Regions from separate parts of the Bacillus sp. CGMCC 1.60114 genome, predicted to be linked through region 2. Evidence: riboswitches for the same ligand, from Rfam matches in the RefSeq annotation. Region 2 holds a riboswitch; each other region holds the start of a gene.

Region 1 (3,288 bases), on a different contig from region 2:
GCATTTGTCCCCAACGTACGTCAAATTCTGAGCTTATTTTTCCTTGAGCCGGATATTTAAAGACAGCTGGAATAGCTGGTTTAGCTTGTTTTTGTTGCTGTTGTTGTTGTTTCTGTTGTCCTTGTAGTATATATTGTTGTGCGACATAGCCATATCCTGATCCGAATCGAATTTTATACCATGTGCCAACCTGTCCAACGACTTGTACCTGTGTTCCATTCTTTAAAGAGCCGATAACAGCAGTATTTGTACCAGCACCGCTGCGTACTTTTAATGCTGGGGTAGCAACATAATAAGAGCTTCCGCCTTGTACAGTAACTCCTTTTACTAGTGGCTGAGTTCCGTTAGATAAAAACTCTTTCTTTACATAGCCATTTGTCCCGTTATGTATAATTTTATACCATCCATTTTCTTCTTCTTGAACAGTAACAAATTTCCCATTTGGTAATACATCAATAATTTCAGATTGTGTATTTGGTTCAGAGCGAACGTTTAATGCATCTGCATTAACGATATATTGTTGCTTACCATTACTTGGTTTTGTTAAAGAAATTGCTTCCTTTTTAACATAGCCAGTTTTATTTTGAGTTTGAATTTTATACCATTCGTCTGTTGTTTCAAGAATTGTAACGGGAGTATCACGTACACTGTTTTCAATAACAGAATCTGTTGCTTTAGGACTAGAATACATTTGTAATGTATTCGTTTTTACATAACCAATTTTTGTTTTTGGTTTTTGCTCTGCTGCTACAGTTTGTACAGTGGAATCTGTCATAGATGGGAGCATAGAAGCGACTGCGACAGTAGCTGCTGTTATTGCTGCGGTTTTCATGTTCATATAACTAGAGACCTCCTTATGTAATAATTTGTTATACTCTTAATTATAATATAACAATATTAAATTTGTCTTGTGTGCATAGAAATGTAATACTAAAAAAAATATATGAACATTTTTTTAGCTATAAAGTCATATAATAAAAGGATAGCAGATTTATTAGTATTATGAAAATAGATAAAAGAAATTTGCGTTTTTCTAAATTTACAAAACACATAGAGAATGATGCTGTATTCCGCTCAAAATATTGATATTTTAAGGAGATGTTTTAAGAGGAAAAGCTTCCCATAAGACGTATTTTGGTTTAATTGACCATTTTTGGATTAAAATTAACACATATGGAAATTTGACTTTATAACTTAAAAGAGTTGCCCATGAGATATGGCGATGGTATACTGACTATGTTAAATGAATATAATGCTAGGGGAGCTAGTGTTGCTAGCTGAGAGTAAGACCGTAGTCTTTGACCCTTGAACCTGATCTAGATGATGCTAGCGTAGGGAAGCAATTTGGACGATGTAAATAACGTCCCCGTTTCTTTATGCATAGAAACGGGGATTTTTTATTGAAAATTTAATAGAACACCACTAGGGGTGCTTGAAAGCTGAGAGAGGTAGAAACCTTAACCCTTATAACCTGATCTAGGTGATACTAGCGTAGGGAAGTGGAAACAACAAATGAAGTTTTTTTGTTTGCTGTGGCCACTTCTTATATAGAAGTGGTTTTTTATTTGGAGAAATATATAGGAAGGGGAAATATAGATGACATTTTGTGAAAGGTTATTTGAAAAGGTACAACCTATTTGGGAGAAGAGCCATAATCATCCATTTGTAACGGGTATGGGAGATGGAACGTTAGAGAAAGATAGATTTCAATATTATATTGTTCAAGATTATTTGTATTTGTTAGATTACGCAAAATTATATGCAATCGGTGTTGTAAAAGCAACAAACCCAAAAGTAATGGCGAAGTTTGCTGAACAAATCGATGGGATTTTAAATGGAGAAATGACGATTCATAAACAATACGCAAAGCGTTTAGGAATTTCTGTTGAAGAAATGGAATTAGCAAAGCCATCTGCTATGAATCTAGCATATACAAACTATATGATGTCCGTATCACAGAACGGTACACTTGCTGAGTTAATTGCAGCGTTGCTTCCGTGTATGTGGAGTTATTGGGAAATTGGAAAGCGTTTAAATGATATTCCAGGAGCACGCGACCACGAATTTTTTGGTGAATGGATTCAAGGGTATAGCTCTGAAGAATACGGAAATCTTTGTGTATGGTTAATTGATCTATTTAATGAAATTACAATTGGGAAAACAGAAGAAGAATTAAATCGTTTAGAAGAAATCTTCTTATATTCCAGTCGTTTTGAATATTTATTCTGGGATATGGCATATCGTAAGGAGATGTGGGGTTTTGAGGAGCAAGAACATACTACAATTTCATAATGTTTCCTTTCATTATGATGAGAAGCAGATTATAGCGAATCTTGATGCTGCAGTACAACAAGGAGAATTCGTTAGTATTATTGGTCCGAGTGGCTGCGGGAAAAGTACATTGTTTCGGCTCATTACAGGGCTCGAGAAAGCAAACGAGGGCACTGTTGATGTAATAGGAGAAACGAATCACCCTGTTGGATATATGCCACAAAAAGATATGTTACTTCCATGGCGAACGATTATCGAAAATGCAGCATTGCCTCTTGAATGTCAAGGTGTGAAGAAAAAAGAAGCACAAATGCAAGCACAAAAATTATTGGAGCAGTTTGGACTGCAAGGGTATGAAAATAAACAGCCAAAAGATTTATCAGGTGGAATGCGTCAACGTGTATCTTTTATTCGTACGTTGTTAACGGGCGGTGATCTTTTACTATTAGATGAACCATTTAGTGCACTCGATGCATTGACGAAAGCATCTCTGCAGGAGTGGTTGTTTGAACAATGGAAGCATTGGCAAAAAACGATTGTATTTATTACACATGATGTTGAGGAAGCGCTTTATCTTTCCAATCGTATTTTTATCGTAACAGAGCAGCCCATTACATCATTGACAGAACGGATTGTACCTCTTGGACAAGAACGATCTCGAATGGATTTGCATCGCCCGGAAATGTTGGCGTTAAAAGATGAGCTCATTGGGATGTTACAACGGCAGGTACTTGTATGAAAAGAATTGTAGACTATGTTCCAGCTTTTATTGTTACTGCTATTTTTCTTATCGGTTGGGAAGTAGGAGCGAGGATTCTTGATGAAATGTACATTTTACCCTCCCCAAGTGCCATTGTTCGAAAAATATGGGATTTGCGGGATATATTGCTTACAGTGCATTTACCAGCAACTCTTTCTGTTACAGTTATCGGTATTGTCATTTCCGTTGTATTAGGTGTTAGTTTAGCAATGATGATGAGTATGAGCTCATTTGCTGAGAAAGCATTTTATCCATTA
Region 2 (3,288 bases):
GAAAGAAAGATGCTATAAATAAGCTGAGGCGAACGCATAAAACAAATAATAGAATGCCAAGCATAAACCTTGTTCGCTTACGATTTTCATCAATTGCGGGACGTGGTTGCAGTGGATGAAAGGGTTTTTTAACGAAATTTTCATCTAAGTATGTCGATAAGACCGGGAGTTTTTGAGGAATTTTCTTTCGAAAAACAATGAGTAATAAAAATGACATAAAGAGGAGGCCTAACGTAGCGGGAACAAACATCATGGCTGTGTGCATGTATAAGTCCATATCAATAATTCTCAAGGCGATTAAATTCACAATATTGCTTACACCAATCGGCGCACTTGATGCAGTAGCGATGAGTGCACCACTTAGTAAGTAAGGTATTTTTTGATCATGTGTGAGTCGTAAATGATGTAACAAAAGCAGTAAAATGGGAGTTGTAATTAAGATGCTACCATCGTTATTGAAGAATAATGTCATGAGAAAACAAAGAAGATTTGTATACCAAAAGAGGCGAATACCAGAGCTTTTTGCTTTTTTAGCAAGTTGAACGGCGCACCAATAAAAAAAGCCGAAACTCTCTAATACGATTGCCATAACAATGGTAGCCATAATTGTTATGGCGGCGCCAATAATTTTTGAGCTAATATCACCCAAGTCGGTAAGAGAAACTGTACCGCTTAAAATGACAATCACTGCACCAACTGTTGCTGGAATTGCTTCATTCATCCCTTTGGGACGCCAAAAGATGATGAGCGTGGTTCCGAGAAAAGCGAGTATGGTTATTGTAGATTGTAGGTTTATCAACTCTTTCACCCCTGTTCTTATAGTGAAAAGTTTGCATAAGACATACGTCCTGCACTGGCTTATATACTATATGTATGAAGTGCGTATTCGGCTTGTACTGAGTGAAATACCCATTTTTTGAATAAGGAAAAGAAATGATATAAATACCTTTGCATTTTTTTAACAATGATGTATGATAAGAACGTAGTAAAAACTTAATCAGTGATAAACTAGGGGTGCCCAAGAGAGTTGGGCTGAGAGAGAAGTACATTGAAACTTCTTAACCCTTTGGACCTGATCTGGTTCGTACCAGCGGAGGGAAGTTAACGGCTTTACATAACAATGCCTTATGTTGCCAGGTCCTATTCTTTATTATGGACCTGGCTTTTTTATTTGAGCATACGTTGGCCGCTAGTTCTCGTCCTGAGCTAAAGAAAAGCGGAGGTTACTTCGCTAAGACACAGGGGAGGAAACACATTTATGAAACAATCTGTTTCAGCTGAGCAAATTGAGTTGAAGTCAAGTTTACCAGGAAGCCAGAAGGTATATGTAGAAGGTACGCGTGAAGATATGAAAGTACCGATGCGCGAGATTGCGCAAAGCGATACAAACGGTGTAGCAAATCCATCTATTCGTGTGTATGATACGAGTGGTCCTTATACGGATCCTGATTACACAGTGGAATTAGAAAAGGGGATTCCAACGCCGCGCCGCTGCTGGATTGTGGAACGCGGAGATGTAGAAGAGTACGAAGGCCGTGAAGTGAAACCGGAAGATGATGGTGTGAAAGTAGCAGCTACACATACGCCTGTATTCCCGCAAATGGGACGTAAGCCGCTTCGCGCAAAAGCTGGGGAAAATGTTACACAAATGCATTATGCGCGTAAAGGAATTATCACAGCAGAGATGGAATATGTGGCGATTCGTGAAGGCGTGGAACCAGAATTTGTACGTAAGGAAATTGCTGAAGGTCGTGCCATTTTACCGGCAAACATTAATCACCCGGAAGCAGAACCAATGATTATCGGACGTAACTTTCATGTGAAAGTAAATGCGAATATCGGGAACTCAGCGGTATCATCGTCGATTGCAGAAGAAGTAGAGAAGATGACATGGGCAACGCGCTGGGGTGCAGATACAATTATGGACCTTTCTACTGGGAAAAACATTCATACGACACGTGAATGGATTATTCGTAATGCGCCTGTACCAGTTGGAACAGTACCGATTTACCAAGCGCTTGAGAAAGTAAACGGGATCGCGGAAGATTTAACGTGGGAAGTATACCGTGATACGCTAATTGAACAAGCGGAGCAAGGAGTAGATTACTTTACAATTCATGCTGGTGTACTGCTTCGTTACATTCCGCTTACAGCAAAGCGTGTAACGGGAATTGTATCACGCGGCGGTTCGATTATGGCTCAGTGGTGTTTATATCACCATCAAGAAAACTTCTTATATACACATTTTGAAGAGATTTGTGAAATTATGAAGAAGTACGATGTTTCCTTCTCCCTTGGAGATGGATTACGCCCTGGCTCAATTGCGGATGCAAACGACGAAGCTCAATTTTCTGAGCTGGAAACATTAGGAGAACTTACGCAAATTGCTTGGAAGCATGATGTGCAAGTGATGATTGAAGGCCCAGGACATGTACCGATGCATTTAATTAAAGAGAATATGGATAAAGAACTCGACATTTGTCATGGTGCACCGTTCTATACGCTCGGACCATTAACGACAGACATTGCACCGGGTTACGACCATATTACTTCTGCGATTGGAGCAGCGATGATTGGCTGGTTCGGTACAGCAATGCTTTGCTATGTAACACCAAAAGAACATCTTGGCTTACCAAACAAAGATGATGTTCGTGAAGGTGTTATTACGTACAAAATTGCCGCGCATGCTGCTGACCTTGCAAAAGGCCATAAAACAGCACATCAGCGTGATGACGCTCTTTCTAAAGCGCGTTTTGAATTCCGCTGGCGTGATCAATTTAATTTATCGTTAGATCCTGAGCGTGCAATGGAATATCACGATGAAACATTACCAGCAGAAGGAGCAAAGACAGCGCATTTCTGCTCAATGTGTGGTCCGAAGTTTTGCAGTATGAGAATTTCGCATGATATTCGTGAGTATGCAAAGGATAATGATTTAGAAACAACAGAAGCAATCTCAAAAGGTATGAAAGAAAAAGCAGAAGAGTTTAAAGAAACAGGCAGTCAATTATATCGATAATTAGAAAGTATCTTTTTGAACACCTCTTAATCTATGATCATGTGTACCCTAACCTAATATAGATAATGGTCCCCCTGCTGCGCGAGAGCAGGGGGATTTTGTTATTCCGTCAAGAATACTCTACATGAAAAGTAAGACGAATCGGAAGGAGAAAAATGAAGCAGAAAATTGTTTCTGCTACTGCATTTATATTACAGATTCTTTTTGTCGTTACATGTATTTTGTTATTGTCACCAAATTATGAGAAACAAATGGATATTATCATAACA
Region 3 (3,288 bases), on a different contig from region 2:
AAGCTACACAGTTTGTTTTATACGACAAAAAGAACCATTTCTCACGTTAGAAATGGTTCTTTTCATATATTAGCTTATTATTTTCTTACTAACTCGGCTAATTTCTTCGTACTATTATAAGGAGAATCTGCTAAGCTAATTGCAGAAATAATAGACACCCCGTCCGCACCTGCTTCAACGACAGAAGCAGCATTTTCAATTGTAATTCCACCAATACCGACAATCGGAATTTCAATGCCACTTTCGCGGAAGAAACGTAATCCTTCCGTTCCTTGTACTGCTTTTGCATCTTTTTTCGTATTTGTTGGAAAAATCGGTCCTACCCCTAAATAATCCGCGCCATTTTCAATCGCAAACCGTGCTTCTTCTATTGTATGAGCGGATACACCGATAATTTTATCTCCCATTTTTTCACGTACTGTCTTAATGCCCTCATCATCTTGTCCAACATGAACGCCATCTGCATCTAATTCTAGCGCTAATTCCACATCATCATTTACGATAAACGGAACATTATATTCTTTACATAAAGACTGAAGCTGTTTTGCAAATGCATATCGTTCTTCTCCAGTTAACGCTCCGTCACCTTTTTCGCGATATTGAAAGATTGTAATCCCACCATCAAGTGCTTCTTTCATGACTTGCAATGGATCTTTGCGGCAATTATTGCTCCCCATAATAAAATATACTTGTAATAGCTCGGACATATACTGTTTATCGATGCGCGCCATTTCTCTCATCCTTTCTTACCGAACTTCTTCGACATTCCCATATTGTTCAACGTCTTTTGCAGTAACACTTGCTAACTGATTAAGAAATTCAATTTGGAAACTTCCTGGTCCCTGTTCAGCTGTTTTGTTTGCCGCAATTTCTGCCGCTACACCGTAAAACGTTACTGCTGCGACTGCTGCTTTTACATAGTCTCTTTCGACTGCTGCAAATGCTCCAATCACAGATGTTAATAAACAGCCCGTTCCTGTTACTTTTGTTAAAATGGGATGACCGTTACGAAGAATGAATGTTCTTTCTCCATCTGTTATAACGTCTTCTTTTCCAGTAATAACAATAGCGGTATCTAGCTGCTCTGCTGCTTGTTTCGCAATTGAAACAACATCACCGTTTCCTTCCCCTGCATCAACACCTTTAATCTCCCATTTCTCATCAATAACATTTGCAATTTCCGCTGCATTGCCACGGATGATTGCTAGTTTCACTTCACTTGGAATATGTCTCGCAACTTCTGTTCGATACAAAGTTGCACCAGCACCAACAGGATCAAACAAAACTGGTACATTGTGTGTATTTGCTGATTTCCCAGCAATGAGCATCGCTTCTACTTCTTCCGGGCGAAGTGTTCCCATATTTAAAACAAGCGCTCCAGCAATGCTTGCCATTTCAGCTACTTCTTCTTTCGCATATGCCATCACAGGCGATGCACCTAATGCGAGTAAACCATTAGCTGTAAAATTTGTCACAACAACATTTGTAATATTATGAACGAGTGGATTTCTTTCTCGTACTGTTTCAATTACTTGTGCAATTTCTTCGATTTTCATATTTGTCCATCTCCTTTTCTAATAATGGGAGATATAGCCAAAAAGACACTTTGCGCATGCAAAGTGTCTTAATATATGCTTTCACACTCTCCCTACGCTGGCATTATCCAACAGGTTCAAATGGTCAACGACAGATTAGCCGTACTCTCAGTTTGCATCCGCAAACTCCCATGTGTTTTATTATTCATCTAATTCAGAGTCTACTCTTATTCTCTCAAAATCACAAGTTACATTTTGTTATGAAAATTCTTCTCCTCTTAACTAACCAAAGATATAGAGTATTTCATTCATAACAATGGATGCGAATCTTCGGAATAACTGAATCCAAAAGGGATGTATGCTATAGTTAACTTACGGAAATTCGAAAGGATGTTTGAAATATGGCAAAAAGTGTTGTAATTGCTGAAAAACCTTCTGTTGCACGTGATATTGCACGTGTATTGAAGTGTGATAAAAAAGGAAATGGTTATATTGAAGGCAGTAAGTATATCGTTACTTGGGCTTTAGGGCATCTCGTTACATTAGCAGATCCAGAAAGTTATGATATGAAATATAAAAAATGGAATCTAGAAGATCTTCCAATGCTACCTGAACGCTTAAAATTAACAGTAATCAAGCAGACTGGCAAACAGTTCAATGCTGTTAAAAGTCAACTGACTAGAAATGATGTAAATGAAATCATCGTGGCTACAGATGCAGGAAGAGAAGGAGAATTAGTCGCTCGTTGGATTATTGATAAAGTTAAAATTAATAAACCTATTAAACGTCTATGGATTTCATCTGTTACTGATAAAGCAATTAAAGATGGCTTTGCAAACTTGAAGCCTGGTAAAGCATATGACAATTTATATGCTTCAGCTGTCGCACGTTCGGAAGCCGACTGGTATATCGGTCTTAACGCAACACGTGCATTAACTACAAGGTTCAATGCACAACTAAATTGCGGTCGTGTACAAACGCCTACTGTGGCGATCATTGCGGGTCGTGAAGACGAAATTAAAAACTTCAAAGCGCAAACATACTATGGTATCGAGGCTCAAACAACAGACAAGTTAAAATTAACTTGGCAAGATGCGAAAGGCAATAGTCGTAGTTTCGATAAAGAAAAAATCGATGCGATTGTAAAAAAACTAGGAAAACAAAATGCTACTGTAGTGGAAATTGAGAAAAAGCCTAAGAAGTCGTTTGCTCCTGGTCTTTATGATTTAACAGAACTACAACGTGATGCGAATAAAATCTTTGGTTATTCTGCAAAAGAAACGTTAAATATTATGCAAAAACTGTATGAGCAGCACAAAGTACTAACATACCCTCGTACAGATTCGCGTTATATCTCATCTGACATCGTCGGGACACTTCCAGAACGTCTGAAAGCTTGCGGAGTAGGTGAGTATCGTTCTTTAGCTAATAAAGTCTTAAATAAACCAATAAAAACTTCTAAAGCGTTTGTTGATGATAGTAAAGTAAGTGATCACCATGCAATCATCCCAACAGAAAGTTATGTAAACTTCTCAGCTTTCACAGATAAAGAACGCAAAATTTATGATCTAGTTGTAAAACGTTTCTTAGCAGTTTTATTCCCAGCCTTCGAATACGAGCAACTAACGCTACGCGCAAAAATTGGCGATGAAAACTTCGTCGCGCGCGGTAAAACAATTGTTAATTCTGGCTGGAAAGAAGTATACGAAAATCGCTTTGAAGATGACGATGCAGTAGACGATTTAAAAGAACA

The links. A riboswitch is a leader RNA that binds a small molecule or an ion and turns the genes downstream of it on or off. The one in region 2 is predicted to bind thiamine pyrophosphate.
Region 1: it holds a riboswitch for thiamine pyrophosphate, as region 2 does, so the genes downstream of both, tenA (thiaminase II) here and thiC (phosphomethylpyrimidine synthase ThiC) in region 2, are expected to answer to the same signal.
Region 3: it holds a riboswitch for thiamine pyrophosphate, as region 2 does, so the genes downstream of both, thiM (hydroxyethylthiazole kinase) here and thiC (phosphomethylpyrimidine synthase ThiC) in region 2, are expected to answer to the same signal.

What each region holds. Positions count from the first base shown of each region.
Region 1 covers NZ_JBHTHG010000119.1:5,450-8,737, forward strand. Annotated here, with positions in the region: gene ACFQZ1_RS25520 (SH3 domain-containing protein) at 1-838, opposite strand, end outside; TPP riboswitch at 1,248-1,355, shown strand; TPP riboswitch at 1,415-1,515, shown strand; gene tenA (thiaminase II) at 1,597-2,292, shown strand; gene ACFQZ1_RS25530 (ABC transporter ATP-binding protein) at 2,261-3,010, shown strand; gene ACFQZ1_RS25535 (ABC transporter permease) at 3,007-3,288, shown strand, end outside.
Region 2 covers NZ_JBHTHG010000112.1:93,450-96,737, reverse strand. Annotated here, with positions in the region: gene ACFQZ1_RS18275 (arsenic transporter) at 1-796, opposite strand, end outside; TPP riboswitch at 1,001-1,116, shown strand; gene thiC (phosphomethylpyrimidine synthase ThiC) at 1,259-3,019, shown strand; gene ACFQZ1_RS18265 (hypothetical protein) at 3,175-3,288, shown strand, end outside.
Region 3 covers NZ_JBHTHG010000005.1:113,249-116,536, reverse strand. Annotated here, with positions in the region: gene thiE (thiamine phosphate synthase) at 78-731, opposite strand; gene thiM (hydroxyethylthiazole kinase) at 747-1,556, opposite strand; TPP riboswitch at 1,629-1,738, opposite strand; gene ACFQZ1_RS02805 (DNA topoisomerase III) at 1,937-3,288, shown strand, end outside.